2 linked regions of the Thiosocius teredinicola genome follow. The protein of the gene in region 1 binds, or shares a complex with, the protein of each later gene. Links are inferred from orthologs where the notes say so. Each region holds a gene or a part of one and is shown in the gene's direction. Other genes may lie near its edges.

The links.
Region 2: the proteins of metK (region 1) and groL are in contact, whole or in part, in a cryo-EM structure (PDB 8P4O), measured with the Escherichia coli proteins. The link is inferred for Thiosocius teredinicola from one-to-one orthologs.

What each region holds. Positions count from the first base shown.
Region 1 is NZ_CP019936.1:3,982,036-3,997,122, forward strand. What follows is about bases 5,843-8,710. They hold metK (methionine adenosyltransferase), read left to right. Parts: upstream 5,843-6,624; coding sequence 6,625-7,797; downstream 7,798-8,710. Other genes in these bases: B1781_RS18885 (thioredoxin family protein), read right to left, coding at 5,924-6,478; B1781_RS18895 (DUF2189 domain-containing protein), read right to left, coding at 7,898-8,683. In the rest of the region: pyk (pyruvate kinase), read right to left, coding at 1-1,150; B1781_RS18865 (phosphoglycerate kinase), read right to left, coding at 1,194-2,375; gap (type I glyceraldehyde-3-phosphate dehydrogenase), read right to left, coding at 2,533-3,537; tkt (transketolase), read right to left, coding at 3,635-5,623; ahcY (adenosylhomocysteinase), read left to right, coding at 9,104-10,510; metF (methylenetetrahydrofolate reductase [NAD(P)H]), read left to right, coding at 10,592-11,455; B1781_RS18910 (16S rRNA (uracil(1498)-N(3))-methyltransferase), read left to right, coding at 11,498-12,226; B1781_RS18915 (chemotaxis protein CheW), read right to left, coding at 12,249-12,704; B1781_RS18920 (hybrid sensor histidine kinase/response regulator), read right to left, coding at 12,701-15,087. UniProt on the Escherichia coli protein: Catalyzes the formation of S-adenosylmethionine (AdoMet) from methionine and ATP.
Region 2 is NZ_CP019936.1:390,715-405,839, forward strand. Bases 7,612-10,517 are described here. They hold groL (chaperonin GroEL), read left to right. Parts: upstream 7,612-8,192; coding sequence 8,193-9,842; downstream 9,843-10,517. Other genes in these bases: B1781_RS01875 (co-chaperone GroES), read left to right, coding at 7,845-8,135; B1781_RS01885 (PP2C family protein-serine/threonine phosphatase), read right to left, coding at 9,938-10,517. In the rest of the region: prmA (50S ribosomal protein L11 methyltransferase), read right to left, coding at 1-675; accC (acetyl-CoA carboxylase biotin carboxylase subunit), read right to left, coding at 750-2,090; accB (acetyl-CoA carboxylase biotin carboxyl carrier protein), read right to left, coding at 2,095-2,544; aroQ (type II 3-dehydroquinate dehydratase), read right to left, coding at 2,583-3,017; B1781_RS01850 (TlpA family protein disulfide reductase), read right to left, coding at 3,169-3,726; protein-disulfide reductase DsbD, read right to left, coding at 3,723-6,107; divalent-cation tolerance protein CutA, read right to left, coding at 6,092-6,412; B1781_RS01865 (FxsA family protein), read left to right, coding at 6,616-7,068; B1781_RS01870 (hypothetical protein), read right to left, coding at 7,081-7,596; more of B1781_RS01885, read right to left, coding at 10,518-11,383; B1781_RS01890 (DUF302 domain-containing protein), read left to right, coding at 11,484-11,936; glnE (bifunctional [glutamate--ammonia ligase]-adenylyl-L-tyrosine phosphorylase/[glutamate--ammonia-ligase] adenylyltransferase), read left to right, coding at 11,936-14,791; B1781_RS01900 (branched-chain amino acid transaminase), read left to right, coding at 14,923-15,125.

The sequences.
Region 1 (15,087 bases):
TGGCGCCCGACTCGGTCAGCGCGGCAATCGCGGTCACGCCAAGGTGGTTCGCGGTGTACATCGTCGACATCGCGATCGCCTCGTCGATACGACCGAACACCGAGTGCAGGCGGTGATCGGAACGCCGCGTCTGCGACTGCTTCTCGGCCTCTTTGCACACCCGGTCCATCGCCTCGACCGCCTTCGCCGGGTACTTACCGGCTGCCGATTCGGCCGACAACATGACCGCATCGGTGCCGTCGATGACCGCGTTGGCCACGTCGAACACCTCGGCGCGGGTCGGGATCGGATTCTGAATCATCGATTCCATCATCTGGGTGGCGGTGATCACCACGCAGTTCATCGATCGCGCCAGGCTGATCAGGCGCTTTTGCGCCGCCGGCAATTCCGCATCGCCGATCTCGACACCGAGGTCGCCACGCGCAACCATGATCACATCCGACGCATCGATGATCTCTTCGATCACATCCAATGCCTCGGCGCGTTCGATCTTGGACACGATGCCGCCGTCGCCGCCGGCTTCCTGCAGCAACTGGCGCGCGATGTGAACATCTTCGGCCGAGCGCACGAACGACACCGCGACATAGTCGGCCTCGATGCGTGCGGCGAACTTGATGTCCGCCTTGTCTTTGTCGGTCAGTGCCGGCGCCGACAGGCCGCCGCCGAGCTTGTTGATACCCTTGTTGTTGGACAAGGTTCCGCCGACGACCACTTTGCAACGCACCTCGGTGCCCTGCACTTCGTCGACCCACAACACGATCAGGCCATCGTTGAGCAACAAGGTGTCGCCGCGCGAGACCTCTTCATGCAGCGTCGGGTAAGTGACGCCGACACGCTCCTGGTTACCCTTGTCGACATCCCAAGCCGTATCGAGCACGAACCGGTCGTCGGGTGCGAGTTCGATCTTGCCGTCGGTGAACTTGCCGCAGCGAATCTTCGGTCCCTGCAGGTCGATCAGCACGCCGACCTGGCGACCACAGGCACGGGCGCGATTGCGCACCCAATCGGCGCGGCGCTCGTGATCCTCGTGGGTGCCATGCGACATATTCAGCCGCACGACATCCACGCCGGCGGCGATTACCTCGTCCAACACCTTCGGATCATCGGTGGCCGGACCTAGCGTCGCTACGATTTTCGTGCGTCTAAGCATCTGCCCTTCTCGCGGGATAGCCTACGCCTTCCCGCTGTTGTAATTACTTGCTTGCCGCTTCTTCGAGCATCGCCACCGCCGGCAGCGTCTTGCCCTCGAGGTACTCGAGGAAGGCACCGCCCGCGGTCGAGATATACGACACTTTGTCGTAGATATCGTACTTCTGAATTGCAGCGATAGTGTCCCCGCCACCAGCAAGGCTGAAACCCGGGGCGCCGGCGATGGCCATCGATACGGTCTTGGTGCCCTCGCCGAACTGGTCGAATTCGAACACGCCGACCGGGCCGTTCCACACGATCGTACCGGCTCTGCCAATGATTTCTGCCAACTCGCCAGCCGATTTCGGACCGATGTCAAAGATCATCTCGTCGTCCGCGACCTCGTCGGCGCTTTTCAGTACCGCCGGCTCGTCTTCAGCGAAGTTCTTGCCGACAACGACATCGGTTGCGATCGGGATATTCGCGCCTCGCTCCTGCATCTTTTTCATCAGCGCCTGCGCGGTGGGTACCAGATCATCCTCACACAGCGATTTGCCGACATTGTGGCCAGCAGCTTTGAGGAAGGTGTTGGCGATGCCGCCGCCGACAACCAGTTGATCGACCTTCTCAGACAGTGCTTCGAGCACGGTCAGCTTGGTCGACACCTTGGAACCGCCGACGATCGCGACCATCGGGCGTGCCGGATTGGCCAAAGCCTTGCCCAGCGCGTCGAGTTCTTCGGCCAGCAGCAGACCGGCGCAGGCGACGGGAGCGAACTTGCCAACGCCGTGGGTCGACGCCTGGGCACGGTGCGCCGTACCGAAGGCATCCATGACGAATACATCGCACAGCGCGGCGTATTTCTTGGCCAGGTCTTCGTTGTCCTTCTTCTCGCCGCTGTTGAAGCGCACGTTTTCGAGCAGTACGACTTCACCTTCAGCGACCTCGAAGCCGCCATCGAGGTAGTTCTTGATCAGGCGTACGTTCTTGCCCAGCTTGGCCGACATGTCTTCGGCAATCGGCTGCATCGAGTTTTCTTCGTCGACCGTGCCTTCTTCGGGACGGCCACGGTGCGACATGACCATCACTTTGGCACCCGCTTTGACGCAGTGCTCTACGGTTGGCATTGAGGCGGTGATGCGCGCGTCGGAAGTCACTTTGCCGTCTTTGACCGGCACGTTGAGGTCGGCGCGAATCAGTACGCGCTTACCGGAAAGATCAAGATCCGTCAGCTTGATGAAAGCCATGAGGGTCTCCTAACTGGAATTGATGCAAAAACGTTCAGCCAAAGCTGGCCTTGCCTGAACGCTCTCGCCACAGCGTGAACAGTTGCGGTGTCCATCGCGAGGCAGCGCTGTCGGGCATGCGCCATGCGACGCATGCCCGAGCAATCGCTGAGCGGTTTTAGCCGGCTACATGCTTGGCAAAGCGCATCATGTTGCAGGTATAACCGTATTCGTTGTCGTACCACGAGACGACCTTCACGAAGGTGCCGTCCAGTGCGATACCGGCTTCGGCATCGAAGATCGACGAGTTGCTGTTACCGCGGAAGTCGGTCGCAACGACCTTCTCATCGGTGTAGGCCAGCGTCTCACCGATACCCGGCTGCTGGGATGCCTTCTTCATCGCAGCACAGATGTCTTCGTACTTGGCTGCTTTCTCCAGCTCAACCGTCAGGTCGACGACCGACACGTCGGAGGTAGGCACACGGAAAGCCATACCGGTCAGCTTGCCGTTGAGTTCCGGCAGCACGACGCCGACGGCCTTGGCTGCACCGGTCGACGACGGGATGATGTTTTCAAGGATGCCGCGGCCGCCGCGCCAGTCTTTCTTCGACGGGCCGTCAACGGTCTTCTGGGTAGCGGTGGCAGCGTGCACGGTGGTCATCAAGCCGCGCTTGATACCCCAGTTGTCGTTCAGAACCTTGGCAACCGGCGCCAGGCAGTTGGTGGTGCACGATGCAGCCGAAACGATGTTCTGACCGGCATAGGTTTCGTGGTTGACGCCGTAAACGAACATCGGGGTGCCGTCTTTTGACGGAGCCGACATGACGACCTTCGGTGCGCCAGCGTCGATGTGTTTTTGGCAGCCTTCTGCGGTCAGGAAGAAACCGGTGCACTCGAGGACCAGATCGACACCGACGTCGCCCCAAGCCAGCTTGGCCGGATCGGTTTCGGCGGTCAGGCGGATATTCTTGCCGTTGACGGTCATGGTGTTGCCTTCACCGCTGACATCGCCAGGGAAGTTACCGTGTACCGAGTCGTACTTGAGCATGTATGCCAGGTAGTCGGCGTCGAGCAGGTCGTTGATTGCAACGACTTCGAAATCGTTGGCGAAGTCCTTGGCGATTGCGCGGAAGGCCATACGACCGATACGACCAAAGCCGTTGATGCCTACTTTGATTGCCATAGTTGAATTCTCCTCAGAGCGTTAGCGATGCTTTCTAAATGTAGGTACGGCGGGACCGGCCATGCATTTGCAATAGCCGGTCCGCCGCGGGATTCGATCAAGCCGCGACTTCGTCGATAGCCTTGCCGACGTTTTCCGCCGTGAATCCGAACAGTTTGAACAGTTCGCCGGCCGGCGCCGACTCCCCAAAGGTATCGATACCGATGACCTTGCCGTTGCTGCCGACGTACTTCCACCAGCCGCCGGTGCAGGCGGCTTCGACGGCGACACGTGCGGTGACCGCAGCAGGCAATACCGATTCCTTATACGCAGCATCCTGTGCGTCGAAGACGCTGGTGCATGGCATCGAGACGACACGCACCTTCTTGCTGCTGGCCTCGGCGGCTTCAACCGCGATGCCGACTTCCGAACCAGTCGCGATCACGATCACGTCCGGCGTACCGTCGCAGTCGCGCAGCACGTAACCACCGCGCGAGATCGCGGCGATCTGATCGTTGCTGCGGTTCTGGAACGGCAGACCCTGGCGCGAGAAGATCAGGCAGGTCGGGCCTTCCTGTTTCTCGACCGCCTTGCTCCAGGCAACGGCCGTTTCGACCGTGTCGCAGGGGCGCCAGACATCCATACGCGGGATCATGCGCAGCGTCGGGATCTGCTCGACCGCCTGGTGGGTCGGACCGTCTTCGCCCAGACCGATCGAGTCGTGGGTGAATACGAAGATCGAGCGGATCTTCATCAGTGCCGCCATGCGGATGGCGTTACGTGCATATTCCGAGAACATCAGGAAGGTCGCGCCGAACGGAATGAAGCCACCGTGCAGGGCGATGCCGTTCATGATGGCCGACATGCCGAATTCGCGCACGCCGTAGTTCACATAGTTGGCCGCCGGCATGTCACCACGCATCGGCTTGTAGCCCGACCACTCCGTCAGGTTAGAGCAACCCAGGTCGGCCGAACCACCGAACAGTTCCGGCAGCGCAGCGGCGTAGGCTTCGATCGAAGCCAGCGAGGCCTGGCGGGTTGCCGGCGACTTGGCTTCTTCGTTGCACTGGCCGACGAACGAATCGACCTTGGACGACCAATCCGACGGCAGTTCACCGGCGACGCGGCGCTTGAACTCGGCAGCCAGTTCCGGGTGGGCCGAGGCATAGGCAGCAAACTTCTCGTCCCACGCCTTTTCAGCAGCGGCACCCTTCTCTTTCGCGTCCCAGCCCTGGTAGACCGAGTTCGGCACTTCGAAGGCACCGTGATCCCAGCCCAGTGCGGCCTTGGTCAGATTGATCTCTTCCTGGCCCAGCGGGGCGCCGTGGCAGGCGTGGCTGCCGGCCTTGTTCGGCGAGCCGAAACCGATCGTCGTCTTGCAGCAGATCATGGTCGGCTTGTCGGTCATCGCCTTGGCGAATTCCAGTGCCTTCGCAATCGCTGCCGGATCGTGGCCGTCAACATCGGGGATAACGTGCCAGCCGTAGGCCTCGAAGCGCTTCGGCGTGTCGTCCGAGAACCAGCCTTCGACATGGCCGTCGATCGAGATGCCGTTGTCGTCCCAGAACGCGATCAGCTTGCCCAGGCCGAGCGTGCCGGCCAGCGAGCAGGCCTCGTGCGAGATGCCTTCCATCAGGCAACCGTCACCGAGGAACACGTAGGTGTTGTGATCGACGATATCGTGGCCGTCTTTGTTGAATTCGGCAGCGAGGGCGCGCTCGGCGATCGCCATGCCGACCGCGTTGGTGATGCCCTGACCCAGCGGACCGGTGGTGGTCTCGACGCCGGGTGCGTAACCGTATTCGGGGTGGCCCGGGGTTTTGGAATGCAGCTGACGGAAGTTTTTCAGGTCGTCGATCGACAGATCGTACCCGGTCAGGTGCAGGAGGGAGTAGATCAACATCGACCCGTGGCCGTTAGACAGCACGAAACGGTCGCGGTCGGCCCAGTTGGGGTTGCCCGGGTTGTGCTTCATGTGGTCGTTCCACAGCACCTCGGCGATGTCCGCCATACCCATCGGCGCCCCCGGGTGACCCGAGTTGGCTTTCTGAACGGCATCCATACTCAACGCACGAATGGCGTTGGCAAGCTCTCTGCGTGAGGACATAAGTCCCTCCTTCAAAGACTACAAGAATTCTTCAGCACCGGAGAATGCTCTCCGGATGAAATGATTCGCTTTTTGCGGGCTCGCTCCGGCCAGCGGAACGGTGCTTTGCACTTGTATGAGAGCGCCGTTCTGCCTCCGGCGAATCTCAGCCCTGTGGTTGTGAAAAGGTCGGCTATTCTCCCCTACCCGGTCGAAATCGGGCAAGGAGGGATTCCCCGAATATTCAAATACACCTATAAGCGCAGGAAATCGGCACTCAAGATCCAGCTTACTATCTGATTATTAAAACTTTTTTCAAATTCACTCGATCCACTTGATCGAACAGCCCATGCTCGGGACCTGCTCTTGCGGACCCTGCCCCGACTCGGCAACCTGGCGCATCGCCTCGAAAAGATCGCGCCGGACATCAACCGGTGCCGCTTCTTTGCGGCTCTCGTCCAGGCGCCCGCGATACTGCAGCTCGCCCGCGCCGTTGTAGCCGAAAAAGTCCGGCGTACACACCGCGCCGTAGGCCTTGGCAACCTGCTGGGTTTCATCGAGCAGGTAAGGAAACGGAAAACCATTGGCCTGTGCGACCGCGCGCATATTGTCGAACGAGTCTTCCGGGTAGTCGGTCGGATCGTTGGACATGATCGCCACAACTCCGATGCCGAGGGGGATCAGCTCATTCGCATCGCGCACGATCCGGTCGAGCACCGCCTTTACATAGGGGCAATGGTTGCAGATGAACATGACGAGCAGGCCTTTCTCGCCCATGCACTGGTCTCGACTCCAGTTGCGACCGTCGACACCGGGTAGATCGAAATCCGGAGCAGCTGCGCCAAAATCACAAACCGGTGTCTGCAACGAAACCATTGGGTTTCCCTCGTGCAAATTATTTAACTTCTGCGGGCGCGACATTCTTTCAGAATGCGCCGATATGCTCAACCGTGTTAAATTTCCGCCGCTAACCTAACCTCTCCTATATTCCTGCAAACGTCTTTCTATCAAAGGAGTAGCCGATGGCTCGTGACTTCATCTTCACTTCGGAATCGGTGTCCGAGGGGCATCCCGACAAAATGGCCGACCAGGTATCGGACGCCATTTTGGACGCCATCCTGGCCGAAGACCCGCATGCACGCGTCGCCTGCGAGACGGTTTTCAAGACCGGCCTGGCTATGATCGCCGGTGAAATCACGACTACCGCCAAGCCGGATTACGAGCACGTCATCCGCGATACCATCAAAGACATCGGCTACACCAGCTCGGAGATGGGTTTTGACGCTGTGACCTGTGCCGTGATGACCGCAATCGGCGTGCAATCGCCGGACATCAACCAGGGCGTTGACCGTGCCAAGCCGGAAGACCAGGGCGCCGGCGACCAGGGCCTGATGTTCGGTTACGCGACCAATGAGACCGAGGTGCTGATGCCGGCACCGATCCAGTTCGCCCACCGTCTGGTCGAACGCCAGGCAGAAGTGCGCAAGAAAGGCATCCTGCCGCTGCTGCGCCCGGACGCCAAGTCACAGGTCAGCCTGCACTACTCGGACGGCAAACCGGTATCGATCGACGCGGTCGTACTGTCGAGTCAGCACGCCGAGGAATTCGCCGGCGACACGCTGCGCGAGGCGGTCATGGACGAGATCATCAAACCGATCCTCGACCCGACCGGCCTGCTGACCAAAGACACCAAGTTCCACATCAACCCGACCGGCAGTTTCGTGATCGGCGGGCCGATGGGCGATGCCGGCCTGACCGGCCGTAAGATCATCGTCGATACCTACGGCGGCGCAGCACGCCACGGTGGCGGCGCCTTCTCCGGTAAGGATCCGTCGAAGGTCGACCGCTCGGCCGCCTACGCGGGACGCTACGTGGCGAAGAACATCGTCGCGGCGGGGCTTGCCGACAAGTGTGAGATCCAGGTGTCGTATGCGATCGGCGTGGCCGAGCCGACCTCGATCATGGTCGACACCTTCGGCACCGGCAACATCACCGACGAACGCATTACCGAGCTGGTGCGCGAGCACTTCGACCTGCGTCCGTACGGCATCCTGCGCATGCTCGACCTGCTCAACGCCGAGAAGATCAAGTACCGCAAGACCGCGGCCTACGGCCATTTCGGTCGCGAAAACGAGAACTTCACCTGGGAGCTGACCGACAAAGCCGACGAGCTGCGCAGCGCCGCCGGCATCTGATCTGTCGGTATTCGATCTGATGATTTCGGGAGGCGACCGCGTCGCCTCCCGTCAAGCCAGGCAATCCACGCCGCTTTTCTAGGCGGCGTTGTTCAAAACCTCAATCCTTGGGCTGATCGTCCACCACCGTTTCGCGATAGGCGTGCCACGACGCGTGCCCGATCAGCGGCAAGATCAACGCCAGCCCAATGAACGCCGTCGCGACGCCGAGCAGGACCAGCGCGACAATCATCGCACCCCACATTGCCATGACCGCCTTATTGTTGATCACCGCGTTGACGCTGGTCAGCGCACTGGTCACCGCATCGGTGCCGCGATCGAGCATCATCGGCAGCGATACCACGCTGGCCGAAAACACGATGATCGCGAAGATCGATCCAACCGCGCTGCCGACCGCCAGGAATTGCAGCCAGCCAAGCCACCCCATTTCTTCGCCGATCGGGAAGAACACGTGCACCATCGACGCCGCGCGCGCCCAGATCAGCAACACAACCAGCATCACCAGCGCATACAACAACTCATTGCGCAAATGGTTGCGGCTCTCGCGCCAGCAGACACCCAATTGAGGTGGCCGCCCCTGCTCGAGCTGGCGACTGATCGAATACAGTCCGAAGGCGAGCACCGGGCCGCCGAGGATGAACGCCACCGTCAAGGTGAACAATGCCACGGTATGGCCGTCGTCCCATGCCAAGCCGGTGATCAGGTAACCGAAAAAGACCAACCCGATCCCATAGGCGAGACTCTGTTTGTAGGCCCGGCTCATGTCGTGCCAGCCCAGCTTCAGCCAACGCAGCGGTGCGTCGAAGCCAAGTTTGTTGGACGGGTAAAAAAGCGGCTCGATATCCGAGTCCGGCGGATCGTGCCGGACCACGCCTGGTTCTGCCATCACACTCCTCCTGAATAACGACGATCGTGCGTCAAATGTCCCGTTTGCGGGATCTGTTTTTCCACGGCCTTGAAGGCCGCTGTTGTTGAACATAGCGCAAAAATCGGCGTTTGCCGCGAATTCGCTTTTTTGCTGCACCGCACATGACGCGCCTGTGATTGAGTTAGGCATCATCTTCGGCCGCCCCGAAAGCCAGGTCATTTCCGCCGGCCAAACCAGGAATTGCAGTCACCAACTGTGTAAAATACCGGCCGATCCTGGCGTCTGGGCTCAAGTTTTTGAGCCGGATCACGATACCGGGTTCATCACAATTTCACGCCGAGGGGCGCTGCAACCCGCTGATCGGGCCAGGCTCGGACGTGAATACGGTGTTTTGTCGAACGGCGCTCACTCACGTTTTTTGAACTGGAGTCAACAACCATGAGTGAGTTCACCGACTACAAAGTCGCCGACATGTCTTTGGCCGATTGGGGCCGCAAAGAAATGCGCATTGCCGAAACCGAGATGCCGGGCCTGATGGCGCTGCGCGAGAAGTACGGCAAGGAAAAACCCCTCAAAGGCGCCCGCATCACCGGCTCGTTGCACATGACGATCCAGACTGCCGTGCTGATCGAGACCCTCGTCGAGCTCGGTGCCCAGGTGCGCTGGTGTTCGTGCAACATCTTCTCGACTCAGGACCACGCCGCAGCCGCGATCGCTGCCGCCGGCATTCCGGTCTACGCATGGAAAGGCGAGACACTGGAAGAATACTGGTGGTGCACCGAACAGGTGTTGAACTGGCCGAACGGCGAGCAAGCCAACATGATCCTCGACGACGGCGGCGACGCGACCCTGCTCGTCCATAAAGGTGTCGAGTATGCGGACGCCGGCGCCGTACCCGAGCCGAAGGCCGACGACGCCGAAGAGTGGAAGGTGATCCTCGGCGTGCTCAAGCGCAGCCTCGAAGAAGACCCCAAGCGCTATCACAAGATGGCCGAATCGATCCGCGGCGTGACCGAAGAGACCACCACGGGCGTGCACCGTCTCTACGAGATGCTCAAGCAGGGCAAGCTGCTGTTCCCGGCGATGAACGTCAACGACTCGGTCACCAAGTCGAAATTCGACAACCTGTATGGCTGCCGCGAATCACTGGTAGACGGCATCAAGCGCGCGACCGACGTGATGATCGCCGGCAAGATTGCGGTCGTCTGCGGTTACGGCGATGTCGGCAAGGGCTCGGCCCAGTCGCTGCGCGGCCTGGGCGCAACTGTGTGGATCACCGAGATCGACCCGATCTGTGCACTGCAGGCGGCGATGGAAGGTTTTCGCGTGGTCACGATGGAAGAGGCCGCACCGATCGCGGATATCTTTGTCACCACCACCGGCAACAAGGACATCATTCGTCACGACCACATGGCCGCGATGAAGGATCAGGCGATCGTCTGCAACATCGGTCACTTCGACAACGAGATCGATATCGCCGGCCTCAACAAGTACGAGTGGGAAAACATCAAACCGCAGGTCGACCACATCATTTTCCCCGACGGCAAGCGCATCATCATGCTGGCCGAAGGCCGTTTGGTTAACCTCGGCTGCGCCACCGGCCACCCGAGCTTCGTGATGTCGAACTCGTTCACCAACCAGGTACTGGCGCAGATCGAGCTCTACACCAAGCGCGAAGAATACCCGATCGGCGTATACATCCTGCCGAAAAAGCTCGATGAAGAGGTCGCGCGACTGCACCTCGAGAAGATCGGCGCCCACCTGACCGTGCTGTCGCAGGAGCAGGCCGACTATATCGGCGTACCGGTCGAGGGCCCGTACAAGCCCGAGCACTATCGTTACTGATTCATTGACGTAACGCGTCGTGTGGTGCAACCCGTCCGTGGTTGCACCACACCCCTATTCGCAAGACTGGATTGACCGCAGATGACCGCATCACGATCACAAGCGACCGGCTTCAGTTTCGAACTGTTCCCGCCAAAGACCGACAAAGGTATCGAGAAGCTGCGCGATACCGTGACCCGCCTGAACGAACGCAGTCCGGCGTTCTTCTCCGTCACCTATGGTGCCGGCGGTTCGACCCAGACCAACACCTTCGCCACCGTCGACTGGATTCGCGAACAAGGCATCGCCGCCGCACCGCACCTGTCGTGTATCGGCAGCACGCGCGATGAGATCACCGAGATCCTGCAGCGCTACGCCGACCAGGGCATCGACCGCATCGTGGCGTTGCGCGGCGACCTGCCCTCGGGCGCCGGTGCCGGCTCGATGGGCGACCTGAATTACGCCAACGAACTGGTCGCCCTGATCCGCGAACGCTTCGATGCACGCTTCCATGTCGAGGTCGCCGCCTACCCGGAGATGCATCCACAGGCTGCGAACTTCGACAAAGACCTGGAAAACTTCAAACGCAAGGTAGATGCCGGCGCCGACTCGGCGATCACGCAGTATTTCTACAACCCGGATGCCTACGAACGTTTCCTCGAGGCCTGCAGCCGACGCGACATCACTATCCCGATCGTGCCGGGCATCATGCCGATCACCAACTACAGCAACCTGGTGCGTTTTTCCGATGCGTGCGGTGCGGAGATCCCGCGCTGGCTACGTAAACGCATGGAAGCCTACGGCGATAACATCGATAGCATCCGTGCGCTCGGCCGGGACGTGGTCACCAAGCTGTGCGAACGGCTGTTGGCGATCGGCGCGCCCGGTCTGCATTTCTATACGATGAACCAGACCGAACCCACGCTCGCTATCTGGGACGCACTCGGCCTCAGCGACATCGGCTAAGCACGTTCCGTGCGATCGCGATCCGCGGTGTAGGATACGCTGATGCGTATCTCCCGGATCTTCGTTGAACCCTCGCTGGCCAGCGGCCACACCATCGAATTGGACGAGCGCGCTGCACGCTATGCGCAACAGGTGTTGCGCCTACGTGCGGGCGATGACCTCATTCTGTTCGACGGTAGCGGGCAAGACTTCGATGCCCGCCTGACGCGTTGCGATCGCAAGGCGTGTATTGCCGAGGTCGGTGACTCACGTACGGTCGACAACGAATCACCACTGACGGTCCATCTGGCGATCGGTATCTCGCGCGGCGAGCGCATGGATCTCGCGTTGCAGAAAGCGGCTGAGCTGGGGGTAGGCGCCGTCACCCCGCTGGCGACCGAACGCAGCGTGGTGCGGCTCGACGACGAACGCACCACCAAAAAGATGCAGCATTGGCAGGGCGTGATCATCAGCGCCTGCGAACAATGCGGGCGCAGCCGGCTGCCGAGCTTGCATGCCCCTGCCCCACTGCCTGCCTGGCTAGAAGATCATCCCGGCGGTTTCCTGCTGCATCATGAGGCGCCGCGCTCGTTTGCCGACGTGTCACCCCCCGCCGATCCGCAGGTGCGCCTGCTGATCGGTCCCGAAGGGGGGCTCAGCGAAGCCGAACGTAGTCTCGCCGAAAGGCAGGGGTACACCAGCGTGCGCATGGGGCCGCGCGTGTTGCGCACCGAAACGGCACCGCTGGCCGCTCTGGCCGCGATGCAACTGTTGTGGGGGGACTTCCGCTGACCGATCGGTCGCGGACGTCGGATTACGCTGCCGGCAACTGTGCCTGCAGGTAGTCGAGGTCGGGCACCATCAACTGATCGCCGTCGACCGTGACCGTCATGCGTACCGGTGAATCACCGTGCAGGCTGGTGGTCGCCTGATCGATCGCATCGTGATTGAGACGCAGCAGGCGCGGAATACCCTGCGCCACCAGGCCAACCAACGGCCAGTCACCTTCGGGTTTGAGCGCATAGCACACGGCGATACGCTGACGAATACTGTCGCTACCCCGAGTGCGACCGAGCATGCGCTCGAAGTCGACGACCAGGATCTCACGCTGGTGCCAGTTCACCATCCCCTGGAGCCATGGCGCATCGTTATCGATCGGATCCGGCTCGCGGTAACCGATGATCTCTGCAACCGTCGTGTTCGGCAGCAACAGGCTGCCTTCACGCAACGGAATTACCAGGCATCGAATCTCTGAGACTTGCTGACTCACAACGTTGTATCCGCAAGCAGTGTGTAAATGTTCTCAAGCAACTCGGCTTCCTGGTAAGGCTTACCGAGGTAGCGCTTGACGCCCAACTCCATCGCGCGATTGCGGTGTTTGTCACCGGTACGCGACGTGATCATGATGATCGGGATATCGGCCAGTTCCGGCGTACTACGCATGTGGCGCGCCAGCTCGTAGCCGTCCATCCGCGGCATCTCGATATCCAGCAGCATGATGTCCGGACGATGGTCCTGCAGCACGGTGACCGCGTCGACACCGTCTTTGGCGGTTACCACATGCATGTTGTGGCGCTCCAACAGACGGCTGGTGACCTTACGTACCGTGATCGAGTCATCGACCACCATAACGGTGATGCCCTTGCTCTCCGGCTCGGCCGTCTCGACGACCTCGGTCGACGGATGCTGCGCGCTATCCATACGCACCAGGGCGTTCACATCGAGGATCAGCGCAATCTGACCGTCTGCCAGGATGGTGCCGCCGGTATACCAGCGCACCGTGCTCAACTGCGCACCGATCGACTTCACCACGATCTGACGGTTACCCATCAGGCTGTCGACGTGGATCGCGACACGGTGTTCACCGGAACGCACCAGCAACAGCGGCAACCAACGCAGACCTTCTGGGATGTGCGGTGCCTGGGTACCCAGCATCGAGCCCAGGTAGCGCACCGTGTAATCCCGGTTGTCGTAGGTAAACACGTCTTTCTCACCGGCGTAGATGGCACGCAGCTCATCGACGCCGATGCGCACGACACCGTCCATGCTGCTGTGCGGCACGGCATACATGTCGTCGCCCAGTGTCACCAGCAGCGCATCGGTAATGGCCAGGGTAAACGGCAGGCGAATCGTGAAGCTGGTGCCGGCACCGGGCTGCGACTCGATATCGAGCGTGCCGCCGAGTTGCTTCACCTCGGTCAGCACCACGTCCATACCCACGCCACGACCGGAAACCTGCGACAGCTCCTGCGCCGTCGAGAAACCCGGTTGCAGGATCAACTGGAACAGATCGTCGTCTTCGACCACGGCGTCCGCATCGATCAGACCGCGTTCGACGGCCTTGGAGCGGATACGCGCACGATCGAGACCTGCGCCGTCGTCCGACAGGGTCAATACGACGTCGGTACCCTCGCGGCTCAACGACAGCGTGATGACGCCTTCGCGCGGCTTGCTATTGGCAAGGCGGGCGTTCGCATCCTCGATACCGTGCGACACCGAGTTGCGCATCAGGTGCTCCAGCGGCCCCATCATGCGCTCGAGAATGGCGCGGTCCATGTCCTCAGCGCCGCCAACGACATCGAGTCTGGCCTCTTTACCGACCGTGTGGCCGGTCTGGCGCACGACACGTTCGAGGCGCGGCACACGGCTGGCAAACTTGACCATCCGGGTGCGCAGCAAGGCATCCTGCAGGTCGGTGGTAACACGCGACTGCTGCAGCAGCAGGGTATCGGTGTCGCGACTCAGGTCGGTCAGCGACTGACCGAGGTTCGACAAATCTTCCACGGTCTCGGACAAAGCACGCGAGAGCTGCTGGATGGTCGAATAACGGTCCATCTCCAGCGGGTCGAAGTCGATATCGGTTTCGACCTCGCGCTCGTGGCGCGACAACACCTGTGCCTCGGTCTCGATCTCCAGGTCACGCAGCTGACCGCGCAGACGGTCGATGGTGGCCTGCAATTCGTTCAGGTTGAATCCGAACGTGCTGTTCTGCTGTTCGAGACGCGCACGGTAGATGCTGACCTCACCGGCGTTGTTAACCATCTGGTCGAGCGTCTCGGATGCGACACGAACGCGTTCACCGCTGCTGCCGGTCGCCTCCTTCTTTTCTTCCTCGGGGAACGGCCGACGCGGTACGAAACCTTCGCCTTCCGCCAGCTGGTTACCGGACGGGAACTGAACCACGGTAGAGCGCGCCACCGCAGCTTCTGCGGCGGGAACCTCCTGCGTCTGCAGGAAGCTGCTGTCGCCGAGCAATTCCGAGTCGGTCAGCAGTTGCGAGTCGGTGACCAATTGCGAATCCGCAGCGCCCTGTTCCTGCAACAGCGACTCAGGCTGTAGCAGCTCGGAAGGCGCCTCCAGGCTTTCCGCTTCCTCAACCGTCATGCCGGCATCTGCGGCCTCGGGCGCTTGAGCGGTAGGCTCTTGCTCAGGCTGTGCAGCCGGTGCAGGCGCCGCCGGCTCGCCGGCCGTCAGATCGCTCCACTCGCGACCATGCGCAGCCGCTTCCAGCCGTTCGATAACCTCGGGATGGGCCGCAGGCACCATGCCGCGAACCAGGGTTTCGACATCTTGCGCCAGCAGGTCGGACGCGTAGCGCACCAGGCCCTTCAAACGCTCATCGCCCTTGATACGCTGTTCAGTGATGCTCTCGA
Region 2 (15,125 bases), 3.6 Mb from region 1 along the record:
CAGGTTGGCTTGCCGCGGTTCGAACACCGAACTGTGAAACACCTCGAGCCGGTCCTCGACACCATTGCGCCTGGCGTTGTCCAAGGTTGCCGTCAATGCCTGCGGATCATGGTCGATGGCCACCGCGTGAGCGGCGCCCAACTTCAGTGCGGCGATCGCCAGAATCCCTGAGCCGCAGCCGAAATCGATCACCGATTTGCCGGTTACGGAATGGCCGTCGAGCCATTCGAGGCAGAGCGCGGTGGTCGGGTGTGTGCCGGTACCGAACGCCAGGCCGGGATCGAGGTCGAGAATGACCGCGTCGGGCTGTTCCACCTGGTGACCGGTAGGTCTGATCCACAGGCGTTCGCCGAATTGCATGGGTTTGAACAAGTCGAGCCAGGCGCGTTCCCAGTCCCGGTCGTCGATACGTTCGAGCGTGAGGTGGCGGCTGACGTCTGCCGACAATGCCTGGTTGATCGCACTGCGCAAGCTGTCGGCATCGGTGTCGTGTTCGAACAGCCCGGTCACCCGGGTCGCCTGCCACAGCGGCGTTGCTCCCGGCGCGGGTTCGAGCATGGGTTCGTCACCGGCATCTCCCAGGGTGACGGCCACGGCGCCTAGGTTTTCGAACAACAGTTCGATGAGGGGGGCGCGTGATTTGTCGACAGTCAGATGAGCTTGCAGCCAGGTCATGGCGGCATTCTACGTGGAAAGTCAGGCCGGGTGGTGCGTCGCGCCCGGTTCGCCCGCCGCACCGCTCGCCTGCCTTACAAGCCGAGCTTCTTTTCCAGGTAGTGGATGTTCATGCCGCCCGCGGCGAAGTTCTCGTCGACCATGATCTCAGCCTGCAACGGGATGTTCGTCTTGATGCCGTCGATAACCATTTCAGACAGAGCGGTACGCATCCGGGCGATGGCGACATCGCGCGTCTCGCCGTGCGTGATCAGCTTGCCGATCATCGAGTCGTAGTAGGGCGGCACGCGATAACCGTTGTAGATGTGCGTGTCGACGCGCACGCCGGGTCCACCGGGGATATGCAGTTGGGTGATGTCGCCCGGGCTCGGCATGAAGTTCTTCGGGTCTTCCGCGTTGATGCGGCATTCCACGGCGTGACCGCGGAACTTGATGTCGTCCTGTGTGTAGCTCAGCGGCTCGCCGCTGGCGATCAGCAGTTGTTCCTTGACGATGTCGACGCCGGTGATCATCTCGGTGACCGGGTGCTCGACCTGCACGCGGGTGTTCATTTCGATGAAGTAGAACTCACCGTTCTCATACAGAAACTCGAAGGTGCCCGCGCCGCGGTAACCGATCTGGCGGCAGGCTTCGGCGCAACGCCCGCCCATGCGCTGGCGCAGCTCATCGCTGATGCCCGGCCCCGGGGCCTCCTCGACCACCTTCTGGTGACGGCGCTGCATCGAACAATCGCGCTCGCCCAGGTGAATGGCGTTGCCGTGCATGTCGGCCAACACCTGGAATTCCACGTGGCGCGGGTTCTCCAGATACTTCTCCATATAGACCGTTTCGTTGCCGAACGCAGCGCCCGCCTCGGCCTTGGTCAGCGAGATCGCGCTGAGCAGCGAGGCCTCTGAATGCACCACCCGCATGCCGCGCCCGCCGCCGCCACCGGCGGCTTTGACGATCACCGGATAGCCGATGTCGCGCGCCAGGTGCAGGGTGCGTTCGTCGTTGTCGTCGAGCGGCCCGTCCGATCCGGGTACCGTGGGTACGCCGGCTTCCTTCATGGCCTCGATCGCGGTGATCTTGTCACCCATCAGGCGGATCGTTTCGGGTTTGGGGCCGATGAACACGAAGCCGGATTGCTCGACCCGCTCAGCGAAATCGGCGTTCTCCGACAGGAAGCCATAGCCTGGGTGAATGGCCTGGGCATCGCACACCTCGGCGGCGCTGATCAGGGCCGGCACGTTGAGGTAGCTGGCTGCAGATGCGGCCGGACCGATGCACACCGATTCGTCGGCGAGGCGTACGTGTTTCAGATCTCGGTCGGCTTCAGAGTGAACGGCGACGGTGCGCACGCCCAGTTCCCGACACGCGCGCAGAATGCGCAGCGCGATCTCGCCGCGGTTGGCGATAACGATTTTTTCAAACATGCGATCAACCAATCACGAAGAGTGGTTCGTTGTACTCCACCGGCTGGCCGTTTTCGACGAGCACCTCGATGACTTTGCCGGCCTTGTCCGATTCGATCTGATTCAGGATCTTCATCGCTTCGATGATGCACAGCGTTTCGCCCGGCGCGACCGACTGGCCTTCGGTCACGAAGGGTTTGGCGCCTGGCGAGGGTGCGCGGTAGAAGGTGCCGACCATCGGCGAACGGATCACGTGGCCCTGTGGCTCGGCCGGTGCCTCCGGCTTGGCGGCGGCTGCCGATTCTGCCGCTACTGGTGCTGCCGCCATAACCTGGGGCGTGGCCGCCATCATCGCCGGGGCGATGGTGCTGGCGCGGCTGATGCGTACCGACTCTTCGCCTTCGTGTATCTCGATTTCGGCGACGTCGGACTCTTCGAGCAATTCGATCAGTTTTTTGACTTTACGGATATCCATCAGGATGTTTTCTCAATTCGCGGAGTTTCTCGAACCGTTCAATCGGCCAGCCGGCTCAGGGCGGCGGCGAGTGCAAGTTCGTAACCCTGTGCGCCCAGTCCGCTGATCACGCCGACGGCGACGTCGGACAGATAGGACTGGTGGCGAAACGATTCGCGGGCGAATACGTTTGACAGGTGCACTTCGATGAACGGGATGGCGACCCCCAGCAGGGCATCGCGCAGGGCGATGCTGGTGTGGGTCAGGGCGGCGGGGTTGATCAGGATGAAGTTCACCCCTTCGGTGCCCGCAGCGTGGATTCTGTCGATAATTGCGTATTCGGCGTTGCTCTGAAAGAAGCTGAGCTGATGGCCAGTCGCCAGCTCGACGAGGCGTGCTTCGATGTCGGCGAGGGTGTCTTGTCCATAAACCGCAGGCTCGCGCGAACCCAGCAGGTTCAGGTTTGGCCCGTTCAGGACAAGAATGTGCGCCATGTTAACGTCGATTCCTCAAGCGCGTTTGTGTGACCAAAGCGTTGCTCTTGCAGGGATTTGTGCCGAAAAGGCTGTAATTTGCCCGCAATTGTCGACCAAGTTGAGGGTTTTGTCTAGGGCTGGGCTTCCTTTGTGCGCCCTTTATCCGCGATCAGCCGCGGCCGCGGTGTTGCAGCAGCACGGGTTCGAGGTTTTCGCGCTTCAGGCCGCCGGTGTGACGCATCACAATCGTGCCGTCGGGCGCGGCGACCACGGTGAACGGCAGGCCGCCGGAGCGGTTGCCGAGCCTGCGCGACAGGACGGTGGCCTCGATGCCGCCGATCAGGATCGGGTAGTTGACGCCGAATTCGTTGGCGAACTCGCGCGTGGGTTCGACCTCGTCGATCGCGATGCCGATGAACTGCACCTGTTCGCCGAACTCTTGCTGCAACTCGACGAACAGTGGCGTCTCTTCGCGACACGGCAGGCACCAGGTCGCCCAGAAGTTCACGACGACGAGTTTGCCGGCATAGTCGGACAGGCTGCGTTTGCTGTTGTGCAGGTCCGGGTAGCTGGCATCGGGCAGCGAGTCGACGACCACCACCTCTTTCTCGATCAGTTTTGCGGCGTCTGCCGTCTTCTGTTGCTCGTAGCTTCGCCAGGCGAATCCGACCCCGGCGCCGATCAGCGTACAGACGACAGTGAGGACGAACAGCTTGTTGATTTTCACGGTGATATCGCTTGTGCCACGTGCTCGGCAAATCCCTGCGGGCCTTTGAATCCGAGCAGACGCAAGTGCCTACGCTCATTGCCATCGGGTCCCCAGAATATCATTGCCGGCGGTGCAGGAATGCCGATGCGTTCCTGTAGTGCCTTGTCGGCGTCATCCTGACGAGTCACGTCGGCCTGCAGCAACACCATCTGCGACATGCCTTGCTGTACCTTCGCGTCGGGGAAGGTCTCGCGTTCCATCTGTTTGCAGTAGGTGCACCAGTCGGCGTAGAAATCGAGCATGACCGGTTTGCCTTGTGCCTTGGCCGCGGCCAGTTCACGGTCGAGATCAGCGTTGCTCTTGATCTGTTTGAAGGTGGCATGCTCGGCCTGACCGGCTATCGCGCCGCCGGCGAACACGCCGCGCAGCGGTTGCACGGTGTCCTTGCTGCCCAGTGCGGCGCCGATCAGGAAGGTTGCGCCATAGATTACCGCGGCCAGGCCCACACCTTTCCATAGTTTGCGCCAACCACCAGCCTCGGCATGCAGCGGCTCGATCGCGCCCATGTAGATGCCCGAGCCGATCAGCAGCAGGCCCCAGGCCAAGAGGATGATCATCTCTGAGATATAGGTCGGCGCGAGGCGTTCGAGCATCGTCAGCGCGACGCCCAGCATCAGCACGCCGAACACCGCCTTGACCGCATCCATCCAGGCGCCGGCGCGTGGCAGCAGCTTGCCGGCCGAGGCGCCGATCAGCAGCAGCGGTATGCCCATGCCGATACCCATGGCGAACAAGGCCGTGCCGCCGAGTACGCCGTCGCCGGTCTGGCTGATGAAGATCAGTGCACCGGCCAACGGCGGGGCGAGGCACGGGCCGACGATCAGCGCCGACAACAGGCCCATGACCGCGACGCCGGTATAACTGCCGCCTTTCTGGCGGTTACTGATCTCGGTGAGTCGGCTCTGGATACTCGACGGCAACTGCAGTTCGTAGAAGCCGAACATCGACAGCGCGAGGGCGACGAAGATCAGGGCGAATGCAATCAGCCAGGCAGGCTGCTGCAGCGTGGTCGACAGATTGACGCTGAAAACGCCGACCAGGATGCCGGCGATGGTATAGGTCACCGCCATCGCCAGCACGTAGATCAGCGACAGGGTGAACGCCTTGCGGGTCGTTATGTTCTTGCCGTGACCGGCGATGATGCCGGACAGGATCGGGATCATCGGGAACACGCACGGCGTCAGCGACAACAGCACGCCGATGCCGAAGAAGGTCGCGACGATCACCAGGAAGTCGCCGCCTTCCAGCAGACTGGCGATCTGGTCCTGTTCGGATTGGATCTGCGGTGCCGGCTGACTCTCGCCGGTTTGGTCCGTGCCTGCATCGCCGGGCGCGGCGGCCGCGACCGTCGTCGCGCCTTCGCCGGCCGGTAGGTCGAACTCGAAGACCTGCTTCTGCGGCGGGTAGCAGATGCCGCGGTCGGCACAGCCCTGGTAGCTGGCGGTGACTTTGATGCTGGTGGCATCGGTGTTGGTGCGCACCAGCGGAATGTCGAGGTCGATCTGGTTGTGGTAGACGGCGACATCGCCAATCGTGCCGTCCGGTTTGATCGAGTCTTTCTTGATATCGGGTGTCGGCAGGGCGAACTCGCCCAGGGCGACGCCGTCGCCCTCCAGAACCACCTTGACCTTGTCCTGGTAGAGGTAGGTGCCGTCAGCGATTGCCCATTGCACCCGAAGTCGACTGCCGTCGGTGCTGCTTGCATCGGCGCGGAACGCCTTCTCGGCGGGCAGGATGTCGTCTTCGTTCGCACCCAGCCCGAGGTCGTCGCCTAGCGCCTCGAGTTCTTGCAGCGGATCGGCTTCGGCAATCGCCGGTACGGCCGTCTCCTGCATCTCGGGCGGGACGCTGCCGGCCGGTTCGAAGTTGTCGACAGCGCCAGGGTCGACCGGCGGCGGGCCATCGACGCCCTGGTCGAGTGCGACGAGCACCGTCTGTGTGTGCGGCGGATAACAGATGCCGGCATCGGCGCAACCCTGTGAGCGAGCCTTGAGCGTCAGCATCTCGGTGTTCGGCGGAATGGCGCCGAGCGGCACCTCGATGGTCACATCGTTGCGATAGATCTGCACCTCGCCGAAGACCGGATCGTTCTTCGGTTTTGCCGGCGGCAGCTTGGGATCACCGAATTCGATATCGGCATTCTCGGTGAGGAAGCGAAACTTGCTCTGATAGAGGTAATAGCCCTCTGCGATCTGCCAGTTGACGCGGACCGTCATGTTGTCGGTCGCCTCGGCCGAGATCACGAACGCCTGGTCGGGCTTGAGGAATTCGTCCTCGGCGTGCGCGACCGGCAGTGTCGCGACGATCGCCAAGACCCAGGCAATTAGTTTTTTGTACATGTTTCGATCCAAGCCAGATAATCAGGGAGACCTCCGGTGATGGGGACTGCGATGATCTCCGGAAGTTCATAGGGGTGGTTGTCGGCGATCGCCCGCTCCAGCGCCGTGTAACGATCCTTGCTCGATTTGATCGTCAGCATGACCTCACTGCCGCGTTCGATTTTTCCTGCCCATCTATAGATAGACGTAAGCGGCGCGCTGATATTCACGCAGGCGGCGATTTGCTGCCCGACCAGTACCTCGGCCAGCGATTCGGCTGAGGCCTGATCCGGCATCGTTGTGATGACCAGTTGCAGTTCTGTCATGCTGTCCTCGGTGCGGATTCGATGACCGACCAACCTTGAAGACCGGCCAAACGGCCCCCATGTCTCAACGGGCGCAACTTTATGCCGGATTGGCGGCACAATCGCAAATCCTTTGGATTGAAATTCACATACAGATTCTGGGCTGGTTGAGTCGACAAGCGTCGGCGGGCGGGTCCACTGCAGCAACCGATCAGGCCAGCTAAATGATTAATCCAGCAGTCGTTTTTTTATTGATCTTCGTCGGCGCGCCGCTCGTTGAGCTGTACCTGCTGATCGAGGTAGGCAGTGTGATCGGCGCCCTGCCGACCATTCTGCTGTCGATCTTCACCGCCGCCCTCGGCGGATGGCTGGTGCGCATGCAGGGTTTCTCGGTGCTGTTCCGCGCGCAGTCACAGATGGCGAACAAGGAAGTGCCGGCGATCGAGTTGCTCGAAGGCGTACTGTTGCTGCTCACCGGCCTGGCGTTGCTGCTGCCCGGCTTCGTCACCGATGCGATCGGTTTCCTATTGCTGATCACCCCGCTGCGGCGCTGGTTGATCGTGCATTGGCTGAAGTCGCGCGGCACGCTGCGCCCCGCGGCACAACCCGGCGCACGGACCACGCCCGAGACCCAGGCCGATCGGATCATCGAGGGCGAGTACCGGCGCGACGAATGAGCCTGTAACGGGTCAGGCGTCGAGGTGTGCTGATGGCGGCCGGCCGGTGACGATGGCGACGACATCGACGAAGCGGCCGAACTGATCCGCCAATTCGCCGAACACGATGGCTTGGGCTTGTTCGCCGGGACGGGTGGCGGTTTGCTCCAGGTAGCTGTAGGCGTTGCCGCCCATGGCCACGCAATAGTCGAGGTCCCGAAAGCGGCGGCTGAGTTGCCCTGCGAACATGCCGCCGACGAACAGGGCAAGATCGCCCAGGCGTTGCAGCCACAGGCGGCGCGCGCCATTGCTCGGTGCCTCCAGGGCCTCACCGTACAGCAGTGCCAGGGGGCGTAGCTGGGTGCGCTGGTCGTCGTAATCGAACACCTGTTCGCTGCGTGCGTACTGACATAGCAGGGAGGCCAGGTAGTGCAGTGTCGCCGAATCGGCATTGAGGTGGCGCCGCCCGGCTGCCGATTGCACGGCGTGGTGAAAATACTCGCTCAAGTGTGCCGTTTGAATCACACGGCCGTCATCGTGTTCGGACATGATTCTTCCGCTCCGACAAAACAACCTGATGCATATTTCTACGGCATTTTTCGGAAAATGTTTAGTTATCAGCACTTTGCGAGTGCGAGTGCCAAAAATCGCGACGCCGAAAAATCTTTCGGCCCGCCCTTGACTTAGCAAAGTTCGCCCCTATTATTGGCACTCATCGACAGCGAGTGCTAATAAGTACCGCGCGAAATTCCTTTACATATCAACTGCTTCTCTAATCGCTAAGGAGATTTCGAGACATGAACATTCGTCCCCTGCATGACCGTGTGGTCGTCCGTCGCAAGGAAGAAGAAACCACCAGCCCTGGGGGCATCGTGCTGCCCGGTTCAGCAACCGAGAAGCCGGTTCAGGGTGAAGTCATTGCTGCCGGCAACGGCAAGATCCTCGAAAGCGGTCAGGTGCGCCCGCTCGACGTCAAGGTCGGCGACACCGTGCTGTTCGGCAAGTACTCGGGTACCGAGGTCAAGGTGAACGGCGAAGAAGTCCTGGTCATGCGCGAAGAAGACATCATGGGTGTCATCGAGGGTTGATCCCAGCCCCGCGTTGCCAACGATTACGAATAACAGACAGATTTCAGGTATAGAGAAATGAGTGCAAAAGAAGTCAAGTTTTCCGACGACGCCCGTCAGCGCATGCTCAAGGGTGTCAACACCCTCGCCAACGCCGTAAAAGTCACCCTCGGTCCGAAAGGCCGCAACGTGGTGCTCGAGAAGTCGTTCGGCGCCCCGACCATCACCAAAGACGGTGTCTCGGTTGCCAAAGAGATCGAACTGTCGGACAAGTTCGAGAACATGGGCGCACAGATGGTCAAAGAAGTTTCGTCGCAGACCTCTGACGTCGCCGGCGACGGTACCACCACCGCAACCGTGCTGGCCCAGGCCATGGTGCGCGAAGGCCTGAAGGCCGTTGCTGCCGGCATGAACCCAATGGATCTGAAGCGCGGCATGGACAAGGCGGTCATCGCTGCGGTCGATTACCTCGCCGGTATGTCGAAGCCGTGCGCCGACACCAAGGCGATCTCGCAGGTCGGCACCATCTCGGCCAACTCTGACACCAACATCGGCGACATCATCGCCGAGGCGATGGAGAAAGTCGGTAAAGAAGGCGTTATCACCGTTGAAGAAGGTTCGGGCTTCGAAAACGAACTGGACGTCGTCGAAGGCATGCAGTTCGATCGCGGCTACCTGTCGCCGTACTTCGTCAACAACCAGCAGAACATGACCGCCGAGCTCGAAGAGCCCTACGTACTGCTGCACGACAAGAAGATATCCAACATCCGCGACCTGTTGCCGGCGCTCGAGTCGGTCGCCAAGGCCGGTCGTCCGCTGCTGATCATCGCTGAAGACGTTGAAGGCGAAGCGCTGGCGACGCTGGTGGTCAACACCATCCGCGGTATCGTCAAGGTCTGCGCCGTGAAGGCGCCGGGCTTCGGCGATCGTCGTAAGGCCATGCTGCAGGACATCGCGATCCTGACCGGTGCGACCGTGATCTCCGAAGAAGTCGGTTTGAGCCTGGAAAAGGCCACCCTGAACGAGCTGGGCACCGCCAAGCGCATCGTGATCTCGAAAGAAGAGACCACCGTGATCGACGGCGCCGGCACCGAGCAAGACATCAAGGCACGCTGCGAGCAGATCCGTGCGCAGATGGAAGACACCACGTCGGACTACGACCGTGAGAAGCTGCAGGAACGTCTGGCCAAGCTGGCCGGCGGTGTTGCGGTCATCAAGGTTGGCGCTGCGACCGAAGTCGAGATGAAAGAGAAGAAGGCCCGCGTTGAAGACGCGCTGCACGCTACCCGTGCCGCCGTTGAAGAAGGCATCGTCCCCGGTGGCGGTGTTGCGCTGGTGCGTGCCCAGGCCACGATGGGCGAGCTCAAAGGTGAAAACCACGACCAGGATATCGGTGTGGCGATCGCCCGTCGCGCGATGGAAGAGCCGCTGCGTCAGATCGTTGCCAACGCCGGTGCCGAGCCGTCGGTGGTGCTGAACAAGGTCGTCGAAGGCGAAGGCAACTTCGGCTACAACGCCGGCAACGGTGAGTACGGCGACATGGTCGAAATGGGTATTCTCGACCCGACCAAGGTCACCCGCTCTGCGCTGCAGAACGCGGCTTCGGTTGCCGGTCTGATGATCACCACCGAGTGCATGGTCGCTGAAGAGCCGAAGGAAGAGGCAGCAATGCCTGGCGGCGATATGGGCGGAATGGGCGGTATGGGTGGTATGGGCGGCATGATGTAATCACGCCGCACGGCACCTGTGCTGTAGCTCAAAAGCCCCACCTGGGTAACCCGGGTGGGGCTTTTTCGTTTCGGTGCGCAGGGGGCGGTGCGGTATTAGCGAGCGGCGACTTCGCCTACGGTGGCGCTGCCGCTGCGTATGCCAAGCCGCGCGGGGGCCTCGATTTCGACCACCGAAATGTCGTCGGTGGGCGGAGCCAGGTCGACGTGCTGTAGCACCGCATCGATCAGCGCGGGCAGCTTCGGTGCCTCGAGGTCGGGTTGCGCAAGGAACTCCTCGAGCCGCTGGCCACCCCACATTTCCCCGTTCTTGTCGACCGCCTCGGTCAGACCGTCGGTGTAGGCGTAGACGAGGTCGCCCGCCTGCAAATGGATGGTCACTGTCGAGGCATCGAATTGGTCGGCGCCGGACACGCCCAGCGGCAGACCGTGTGAGGCGATACGTTCGTAGCCGTCTTTGTTGCCGCGGCGGATCAGCACATCGGGCAGGCCACCGTTCCACACATGCAAGGTGCGATGGTCGGCGGTCAGTTCGAGCAATACCCCGCAGCAGAAGTAGCCGACCGGCAGCAGTTGGTGCAGCTTGGCATTCAATTCGGTGGCGATGGCATCCAGGGGCAGACCTTTCGAGGCCATCGCGAGGAACACCGACGAAGCCGGCAGGGCGCCGAGCGCCGCCGGCAGGCCGTGACCGGTGAAATCGCCGAGGAAGATGTAGGACTGACCGGCAGGACCGCGAACGGTCTGCGTCAGGTCGCCCGACAAGGTGCCCATCGACTGGTTCCAGGTATGGATGCCCGGCAGCTTGCGGTCGCCACCGACCACGAGCTGTTTGAAAACGTGCTTCGCCAGCGCCTCTTCCTGTTCGATGACATCCTGTTGCCGGCCGAGGATCGTGTTGCGATCCTGCAGATCCTTGTTGACCTCGGTGAGTTTTTCGACCAACTCATCGGACCGGAAGCGGGCTTTGATGCTTTCTGTAATCGACTCGTTGTAGCGTTTCGCAGTCACGGCGAGCAGCGGCGAGAAGAACACGAACAGGGTGACCTCGGCGATGGCATCGGCACCGGAGACAAACAGGCGCGATATGACAACGGTCAGCGTCGCGCTGCCCCACAGGACGAGGTACTGCGAGATACACACGCCGTACGAGGTAATCGCAGCCATCAGGATGAACGGTGGAATCAGCGTTTGTACGTAGCGCGCGTACGCCGGTGCTCCATCGAGCGGAAGGAGGGCCACACCGCCCCAGGCGACACCGACCAGCAGGACACTGACTGAGTGTCGCTTGATCCAGTATTCGTGCGTGAACTGCGCAATCTCGCTGGCGAAGAACTGCCGAAACAACACAATGCGTTGTAAGGTTGCGAGCGCAGCAATGCCACCCCAGGCGAGCGGGGCGAATCCCGGCTGTGCGACGAAGAAGACCAACGTGCAGACGACCACCCCAATGGCAGCCGCAATCGAAGCCGTTTGCGCCTGGGTAAACAGCTGTACTAGTAATTCTCGCTTTACCGGATCGAAGGCGCGAATTTTTGGCATGGTCGAAATAGCGGCATGGCCGAATGGGTCTTTAATCTGGTGGACCGTTGCAAAGCGGTCCTTGACGACACTCAAGAAAGCGTAATCAGAGGAGGACCTGATGGTCAAAAGAATTGTCGCTATTTGTTTGTTCTTGTTATTTTTTTCACTTCCAGTGCTGGCCGCGGACGGGCTCAAGAGTATCGTCAGTGAGAACCCCGCAACCGCCACGATGGATCGTCTTGAGAAAGCGGTCACTGCGGCGGGCTTCAAGGTGTTCGCCAGAGTGGATCACGCGGCCGGTGCGAAAACCGTCGACATGCAACTGGCTCCGACCGAGTTGTTGATTTTCGGTAACCCCAAGGGTGGTACAGTGCTGATGCAGCAGCAAACCACTGTGGGGATCGATTTGCCCCTCAAGTACCTGGTGTGGGAGGCCGACGGCAAGGTCATGATCGGCTGGAACGATCCGCAGTGGATGGCAGAACGCCATGGCATTGATCCTCAGCATCCGGTTATCCAGAAGATCAATGGTGCGCTGCAAAAATTTGCCGCAGAGGCTGCCAAACCCTGATGCACGAAGAACCGGCCGCGCAGCGGCTTGATCACTATCGCAGCGCCTGGCGCGACGCGCTGGGCGCTGCCGACCTCGGGGATGCGTCTTTCCCCGCTGTTGAACACCTCGAACGTATCTGGTCGGCTAGCGATTTTGCCGCCAAGACATGCCTTCGCCATCCCGACATGCTGCTGGAACTGCATCGCTCCGGTTTGCTCGATCACGCGCTCGACAGCGGTGAGATGTCGGCGCTGCTGGCCGAAAGATTGGACGGCGTCGGCGATGAAGCGGCGCTGGAGCTGGCGCTACGGCGGTTTCGCCAACTGCAGATGCTGCGCATCGTGTGGCGTGATATCGGCGGGCGGGCCTCTCTCGATGAGACACTCGAGGATCTTTCCGAGCTCGCCGACATCTGCATCCGTCAGTCGGTCGACAAGCTGTACGCCTGGGCGGTCGAGAAATCGGGCGTGCCACGTGACGCCGACGGCCAGGCGCAACGTCTGATCGTACTCGGCATGGGCAAGCTCGGGGCGCGCGAGCTCAACCTGTCGTCCGATATCGATCTGATTTTCTGTTTCCCCGAGCACGGCCGCACCGATGGTGCGCGGCCGATCGAGAACGAGCAGTTCTTTACCCGCCTCGGACGCCAACTCGTCAATGTGCTCAGCAAGCAGACGGCCGAGGGCTTCGTGTTTCGCGTCGACATGCGCCTGCGACCCTTCGGCGATTCCGGGCCGTTGGTCGTCACCTATGGGGCCATGGAGCATTACTATCACTCGCAGGCGCGCGACTGGGAGCGCTACGCGATGGTCAAGGCGCGTGCGATCACCGGCGAAGCCGAAGACATCGATACGCTGATGCAGATGCTGCGTGGCTTCGTCTATCGGCGTTACATCGATTTCGGTGTGATCGAATCGATCCGCGACATGAAGCGGATGATCGAGCGCGAGCTGCACAAGAAGGGCATGGACGCCAACATCAAGCTCGGCCAGGGCGGCATCCGCGAGATCGAATTTATCGGTCAGGCGTTCCAGCTGGTGCGTGGCGGGAGGGAAAAAGATCTGCAGATCCGCCCGATCCAGGAGGTGCTTCGCTTGCTGGGTGAGCGCGAGATCCTGCCGAGCTTCGCCGTGCGCGAGCTGCTCGACGGCTACCGTTTTCTACGCATGACCGAGAACCGGCTGCAGGCGTGGAAGGACGAGCAGACCCACCGGATTCCAGACAGCGCAATCGGCCGGCAACGCCTGGCGACCAGCATGGGGTTCGATGACTGGCCGCAATTCGAACGTGTGCTCGATCGCCACCGCCGCCATGTGCACGAACAGTTCGGCAGCGTGTTCGCGGCACCGCAGGCGGAGCGCCCGGAGAAGGAGTCGCCGTTGGCGGCCGTCTGGGGGCCGAATCCCAAAGCGGATTTGTGCATCGTGGCGCTGACCGACGCCGGCTTCGAAGACCCGGAAAGTACATTGAACAGGGTCAAGACATTTCATGATTCGTCGTCTGCCAAGGCGCTGCCGACCCGCGGCCGCGCCAAACTCGACCAGCTGATGCCGTCACTGATCGAGGCGGCGGCGCAGCACCCGCAGCCATCGGTCACGCTGCAGCGTCTGCTCGACCTGATCGCTGCCATCATGCGTCGCACGGCCTACATGGATCTGCTGGTCGAGAATCCGCTGGCCTTGTCACAGCTCGTGCGGCTGGTCAGCGAAAGCAGTTGGGTAGTGTCGCAGTTGATTCGGCAGCCGCTGCTGCTCGATGAACTGCTCGACCCGCGCCGCCTGTATTCGCCGTTGCGTCGCGAAGACCTCAAGGGCGAGCTGCGCACCTTGCTGGACTCGGTGGCCGACGATGACCTCGAACAGGAAATGGAACGCCTGCGCCAGTTTGCCCAGGGCAACCGCCTGCGCGTCGCCGCCGCCGACATCGTCGGCGCGATCCCGCTGATGGTGGTCAGCGATTACCTGACTGAGATTGCCGAGGTGACTTTGCAGCAGGTGCAGAAGAGCGCCTGGCGCGACCTGTCGCGCAAGCATGGGCGACCGGGCGAGCTGAAGGAGATGGATAGCGGTTTTGCCGTGATCGGCTACGGCAAGCTCGGCGGCATCGAACTGGGATATGCCTCGGATCTCGATCTGGTGTTTCTGCACGGCAGTGACCAGCTCAATGCAATGACCGACGGCAAACGCAGCGTGGCGAATGACGTGTTTTACGTGCGCATGGGGCAGCGCGTGGTGCATATGCTGACCACCCGCATGCCTTCCGGTCTGCTGTATGAGGCCGATATGCGCCTGCGGCCGAACGGCAACGCCGGGCAGCTGGTGGTCTCTTTGGGGGCGTTCGAGCGGTATCAGCGCAACGACGCCTGGACCTGGGAGCACCAAGCCCTGGTGCGGGCGCGGCCGGTGGCGGGCGATCCGGCCGTGATCGCGCGTTTCGGCGCGATCCGGCACCAGATACTGTGCCTGGAGCGCGACCACGACAAGCTGTTGGCCGATGTGCGCACGATGCGGCAGAAGATGCGCGCCAGTCTCGACCGCAGCAACGCCGACGATTTTCACATCAAGCAGGGCGTCGGCGGGCTGGTGGATATTGAGTTCATCGTGCAATACGCGGTGCTGCGCTGGGCGCATCAGTATCCGGATCTGACCGAGTGGACCGACAATGCGCGCCTGCTCGAACGCCTTTCCAAGCACAGCCTGTTGCCGCAGGGGATGGCCGACCAGCTGTGGAATGCCTACCAGGTGTATCGCGGCATCGTGCATCGGCGGGCGTTGCAGGAAGAGGGTTCTTCGGTTCCGGCGGAACCGTTGGTCGAGGAACGGGCCATGGTGACCGATATCTGGAACCGTGTGATCGGGCCGGAACCAGCCTAAAGCGGATGCGGCGTTCGCGCGCGCCGGCTATCGGGAAATGGCGCTTTATGGTTCAATAACCGGCTACGCAACGCGGCCCGGTTCAGCTCGAAACCGGCTGCGGTACCTCGGTTATTTTGGAGTTCACGACGATGCAAACCATGGCGGATCGCGACGGCCTGATCTGGCTGGATGGCGAGATGGTTCCCTGGCGCGATGCCAAGACCCATGTGCTGACGCACACACTGCACTACGGCATGGGGGTGTTCGAAGGGGTCCGCGCCTATCACGCCGAACAAGGCACTGCGATCTTCCGCCTCAACGAGCATACCGACCGGCTGTTCCGCTCGGCTCA